DNA from 2 places in the Peribacillus muralis genome. Region 1 is predicted to be linked to the other one. Evidence: riboswitches for the same ligand, from Rfam matches in the RefSeq annotation. Region 1 holds a riboswitch; the other holds the start of a gene.
What was found. Region 1 has a riboswitch for glycine ahead of gcvT (glycine cleavage system aminomethyltransferase GcvT). Riboswitches for the same ligand answer to the same signal wherever they lie in the genome.

Region 1 (3,211 bases):
CTGGTTTCAGTAAGGAAACAAGGTGGAAGATCTCCTCCACTTTATTTTGGATGGGAGTTGCCGTCAGGAGCAAACAAAATTTCTTTTTCAGGTTTTGGACGAATTCATAGTTCTTCGTCTTGTTATTTTTAAGTTTATGAGCCTCATCAATGATGATGAAGTCATATTCCTGATTGAAAATGATATCACGATGTGGAGCGCGTTTCGCAGTATCAATGGAAGAAATGACAACATCACATGATTCCCAAACATAGCTTTTCCTTTGGGCGACTGCCGGGATATGAAATTTCGTATTCAATTCAAATGCCCATTGTGAAACGAGGGAAGCAGGTACAAGGATCAAAACCTTTTTGACAAGACCGCGTATCATATATTCCTTTAAAATCAGCCCAGCTTCGATCGTTTTTCCGAGTCCCACCTCATCAGCTAAAATGGCCTTTCCATTCATCGTTTCCACGACTTGTTTTGCTGCCTCCAATTGATGGGGAAGCGAGGTTAAATGAGGAAGGTGCTTGGGTGCCTGTAACCCTTCAAAATCAGGGATGATGAGTTTTTTCTCCATTTGAACAGCCAGCTTAAAAAGCTCCCAATTTCCCCATGGGCCGTCATTTTCAATTTTTTGCAGAAACTCATCATTCCATTCAGAATTGGAGGATATATTGATTTTCATAGAAATAACTCCCTCTTACATCATAATTTCCTTAATATATGGTCGAAATCCGAACATTCCGTATGTGAAATAAGAAAAATATTATCTCCAAAAGATATTGCAGAGATAAGTTTCTTAGGGTAGGATATAAGTATATTTAGAAAATTCCAATTTCCCATGCATGTAGCACTTTGATTTTGTGGCTCGTTTTTTCATAGTATGGGCCATAGGCTCCCACTTTATCCAAGTTAACTGAAGCGAGCATACAATCAGTTTCGGGAGTTTTCAAAAGAGGAGGCAGCGAACACGTTCCATGAATGCCAGGGATTAAGAATGCTCGGGAGTGATCCCTTTCATTCGTAACCCATCTATATGCGGTTGAAGATAAGGGGAGAGACTACGAATGTAGCGCCGAAGGAGCAAACTTAGCAGTGAATCTCTCAGGCAAAAGAACTCTTATTGGACGCAACTCTGGAGAGCGCCGCCAATTAAGGACGGCCACCAAAGGGGAAAACCTATCATATAGGTAAACTTTCAGGTTTCAGGACAGAGAAAAAGCTCATGGGGGCTTTCTCTGTCCTTTTTGTGCTTTTTTCCGAAACACGAATGATTAAGAAGCTAATTGATCAATGAAGCCATTTAATCCAAAAAAAATCCGAAGGGGGTCATTTTTTGACCAATTTAAAAAGAACACCACTATTCGAGGTTTATCAGGAAAGCGGAGGAAAAACGATTGATTTTGGCGGCTGGGAACTTCCCGTTCAATTTTCGGGCATCAAGGATGAGCATGAAGCAGTCCGTACAAAGGCGGGATTATTCGATGTATCCCATATGGGTGAGGTTGTTGTCAAGGGGTCTGGAAGCCTCCCTTTTTTACAGAAGATGCTTACCAACGATGTATCGAAGCTGCAGCAGGGCGGTGCGCTGTATACGGCTATGTGTTATGAAAACGGTGGTACGGTTGATGATCTCATCGTTTATAAACTGGCCGAAGACGACTATTTGCTCGTGGTCAATGCAGCAAACACGGAAAAAGATTTTAACTGGCTGCAGGCCAATTGTCCGGATGATGTCCAACTTACGAATGTATCGAGTGACTATACACAGCTAGCCCTTCAAGGACCGGCTGCTGAGGAGATATTGCAAAAACTGTCCGGTGACACGGACCTAAGTGAAATTGGCTTTTTCAAGTTCAAGGAAAACGTCATGATCAACGGGATCGCAACGATCGTTTCCCGTACCGGATATACAGGTGAAGATGGTTTTGAAATATATAGCCGCAGTGAAAATGGTCCTGCCCTATGGAAGGCGATTTTGGATGCCGGGCAGGAAGAAGGAATTCAGCCGATCGGTTTGGGTGCGCGGGATACGCTGCGATTCGAAGCAAAGCTGCCGCTATATGGGCAGGAGCTATCGGCCGACATCACGCCGATAGAGGCTGGAATCGGTTTTGCAGTGAAAGTGGATAAGGAGGCTGATTTTTTCGGGAAAGCCGTTCTTGCCGAACAAAAGGAAAAAGGGGCTCCCCGCAAGCTTGTTGGAATTGAGATGATTGACCGCGGGATTCCCCGTCATGGTTATAAGATATACAGCGGCGACAAAATCATTGGCGAGGTCACGACCGGAACCCAATCCCCTACATTGAAGAAAAATGTTGGATTGGTGCTTATCGATAAGGAATACTCGGTACTGGATGCAACAGTCGAAGTGGAAATACGCTCCAAACGTTTGAAAGCCGTTATCATACAAACACCTTTTTATAAAAAACCACGTAAATAGAGGGGACTGGTCATTAGATGAAACATCGTTATTTACCCATGACAGAGCAAGATAAACAGGACATGCTGCAAGTGATAGGGGTACCCACGGTTGAAGATCTTTTTAAAGATATCCCTGAAAGTGTACGCTTTCAAGGGGAATATGATATCAAACCAGCTAAATCAGAGCCTGCGTTAATGAAGGAATTAGCGAGGCTCGCTTCCAGGAATGCTGATCTGAAAAGCTATGCATCATTCCTTGGTGCGGGTGTATATGACCATTATGCACCGGTCATCGTCGACCATGTTCTTTCCCGTTCTGAATTCTATACCGCTTATACACCTTACCAGCCAGAAATTTCGCAAGGAGAGCTTCAAGCCATCTTTGAATACCAAACGATGATTTGTGAGTTGACGGGTATGGATGTAGCTAACTCCTCGATGTATGACGGGGGGACTTCGCTTGCTGAAGCGGCGATGCTTGCTTCAGGTCAGACACGCCGGAAGAAAATTCTCCTGTCCAAAGCGGTACATCCTGAATCAAGAGAAGTGGTCAAGACGTATGCGAAGGGGCAACGCGTGGACGTGATCGAAATTCCTTATAAAGACGGGGTGACGGATGTTGCCGCTTTGAAGGAATTGGCAAACGAGGATATCGCTGGGGTCATCGTGCAATATCCTAACTTTTTTGGCCGGATCGAGCCATTGAAAGAAATGGAAGAAATCATTCATGCTGCCAAGTCCATGTTCATCGTGTCCAGTAATCCGCTTGCATTGGGAGCTTTGGCGTCGCCAGGTTCACTTG
Region 2 (3,211 bases), 2.4 Mb from region 1:
TGTTCATTCCTGGTCACCTTCGCGATTCCTTGGGTCCAGCTTATACATGATACCCAAAATGACAGAGGTGAGGACCACCCACATCGACATCCAGAACATATTGAAGGGCATCCCCAATACGTATGGCTCTATCCTATTCACAAAGGGCAGAAATCCTAGTATGCCTATAAAAGGAACTAGTGTAAGGATATATATCATCTTCATCAAAAAAACTCCTCCTTTTTATATAAAGTGAAGCGTATGCCATTATTTTTGGATAATCGGCCGATGATATATAGCTTACACTATTTTGATATAAAATTTAATGTGGGTGCTTATATATTTAAGCAGTCCCGGCCATGGGATGGATGAAGCCTTGAATTCTATTGAGTTCAAGGCTTCATCTTATTCGCTATCGGTTTTTATATTTATAAAGCGTCGCCAAGAGTATGAACCAGATCGGCGTCATCATTAGTGATAGTCGTGTAGCTTCAGCAAATAGCATGACCAGCAGGATGAATGCGAATAATCCTAGAATCAAATAATTTATGAAGGGTGTGAAGGGTGCCTTGAAAGTCGATTTGGCCCTTAAGTCAGGGCGCATTTTCGTATATCTGATATGGGAGATCAAGATGATGCTCCAAACCCAGATGAAACAGATGGCGCTGATGGTCGTCACAACTGTAAAGGCCTGATCCGGTATAAGTTTGCTTAACAATGCTCCTATTGATACAACGATAGTTGAAGTAAATAAGGCATTGCTTGGAACAGCCTGTTTATTTAAATGTGCCAGTTTGGCAGAGGCTTCGTCATTCCTGCTTAGCGTATATAGAATGCGGCTTGTTGAAAATAAACCGCTGTTGCATGCGGAAGCGGCCGATGTCAATACAACGAAATTGATGATTCCAGCAGCGACAGGAATGCCGATTAAAGCAAAAACTTCTACAAATGGGCTGCTCGTCGCATCCAGTTGCGTCCAAGGGTTCACAACCAGGATGACGAATAAGGCACCGACATAGAACAGTAAAATCCGGATAGGGATTTTATTGATGGCAGACGGGATGTTTTTTTTGGGGTTTGCCGTTTCTGCTGCAGAAACCCCAACCAATTCGACACCTACAAAGGAGAAGACGACCAATTGCAGAGACAAAAGGAAACCGGATATGCCATGGGGGAACATGCCTCCATGACTCCAAAGATTCGTTAATGAAACCGTTCCTGTGCTTGTTTTGAAGCCGATGATCAATAAAATGATTCCAGCGACGATCATGGCGATGATCGTAATTACCTTAATGATGGCAAACCAAAATTCCAATTCGCCAAATAGCCTGACGGTCAATAGGTTCAATCCTAATAAAATGACAAGACATATGAGAGCCGGAATCCATTGCGGGATATCGAACCAGTATTGCATATAGACACCAACGGCGATGATATCGGCCATTGCGGTCATGATCCAACAGAACCAATAGGTCCATCCTGTCACGAATCCAGCCCACGGTCCGATATATTCGGCTGCGAATTCGGTGAATGACGTATAACCTGCGTTGGATAAGAGCAATTCACCTAGGGCCCTCATGACAAAAAACAAGGCTATCCCTATGATTAGATACGAAAAAATGATGGATGGTCCCGCCAATTGAATGGCTTTTCCGGACCCTAAAAATAAACCGGTACCAATGGTTCCCCCTATCGCAATCAATTGTACATGCCGATTCTGTAGATCTCTTTTTAACTCCTGTTTAGCCATTCGATACGCCCCCGCCTTTTCAAAGTCTAAGTAATGAAAAATTATTTCAAACCGGTACGGTCTTGGAGAGAGGGACGTGAAGCGTCGCCTCGTTTGTTCCGTCTTAACAGAAAAGTGGACAATGAAAAAAGAGATTGGAAAATACCAATCTCTTAAAGGGTTCAGAATAACAATTTATCGTTCGTTACTCTTCTGTCCTTTTGCCTGAGATTGTGAATCCTTCGGCGCTGCATCTTGTACAGTCTCTCCAGAAGCTGCTCCTGCTATAGTGTCATCCATAGCATTCATCGCTTGCTTGTATGCGGTTGTCAATGAACGTCTTTCATGAAAGGCAAGTGGTGCGCTTTCACGATAAAACATTCATTATCCTTATAAAATAATATTCGAATTCTATCATTTATTAATCTATCGGTCAACAAATTATTTCTGGAGGTCGTATAAGCTTGAATCCGGGTTTACGATCTTGATGTGAGGAAGATTTTTGACCGCACACAAACAGGAGCTCCAGCGGAAAAATGGATTTTTTTACAACTTTTGAATAATCACTATTCCTGAATATTGTTCATCATTTTTCTGAAATGATAGTTTCAGGTAAGGATTTTTAAAAAGATAGTTTTTGCCAGCTGTTTTTTTCAAAAATACATTTGTATTTTTACAGAATATTTACTATTATAAGATAAGAAAATGAAATTACAGTACTATACAAAATCAAATGCAAAATTAAATTAATAAAGAGTCGGGTAGAACATAGAATAAGCACCTGGAGGAGTCAAACATGTCAAACAAGGAATTGAAGAGAGGGCTGGAGGCACGACACATACAAATGATAGCCTTGGGCGGAACCATCGGGGTCGGGCTATTCATGGGATCGGCGAGCACGATCAAATGGACCGGGCCATCCGTAATGCTTGCATATGCCATCGCAGGTATTTTTATATTTTTCATCATGCGCTCCATGGGCGAAATGCTTTATTTGGAGCCCACTACAGGTTCTTTCGCAACCTTTGCGAGTAGCTATATCCATCCATTGGCAGGTTATATGACTGCTTGGAGCAACTGGTTTCAATGGGTAATCGTCGGAATGTCCGAAATCATTGCCGTTGGCCTGTATATGCAGTACTGGTTCCCTGAGCTGCCTGCTTGGATTCCAGGTGTCGTCGCCATGATCATTTTGGGGGCGGCCAACCTCATTTCCGTAAAATCTTTCGGTGAATTCGAATTTTGGTTCGCACTCATAAAAATCATCACGATCGTACTGATGATCATTGCCGGTATCGGCCTCATTTTCTTCGGAATAGGAAATGGCGGGGATGCCATTGGGTTATCCAATCTATGGTCAAATGGCGGCTTCTTCACGGGAGGCTGGACAGGGTTCTTTTTTGCGCTGTCCCTTGTCGTAGCTTCCTACCAAGGAGTTGAGCTCATCGGCATTACGGCAGGTGAAGCAAAAGACCCAACGAAGACGGTCACAAAAGCGATCCA

Region 2: it holds a riboswitch for glycine, as region 1 does, so the genes downstream of both, ABE28_RS02880 (amino acid permease) here and gcvT (glycine cleavage system aminomethyltransferase GcvT) in region 1, are expected to answer to the same signal.

What each region holds. Positions count from the first base shown of each region.
Region 1 covers NZ_CP017080.1:3,108,239-3,111,449, reverse strand. The annotation lists gene ABE28_RS15085 (DEAD/DEAH box helicase) at 1-670, opposite strand, end outside; glycine riboswitch at 1,028-1,115, shown strand; glycine riboswitch at 1,119-1,201, shown strand; gene gcvT (glycine cleavage system aminomethyltransferase GcvT) at 1,322-2,428, shown strand; gene gcvPA (aminomethyl-transferring glycine dehydrogenase subunit GcvPA) at 2,446-3,211, shown strand, end outside.
Region 2 covers NZ_CP017080.1:610,088-613,298, forward strand. The annotation lists gene ABE28_RS02870 (sodium:solute symporter family protein) at 1-7, opposite strand, end outside; gene ABE28_RS02875 (DUF3311 domain-containing protein) at 4-204, opposite strand; gene ABE28_RS02880 (amino acid permease) at 392-1,729, opposite strand; glycine riboswitch at 1,912-1,990, opposite strand; gene ABE28_RS02885 (amino acid permease) at 2,505-3,211, shown strand, end outside.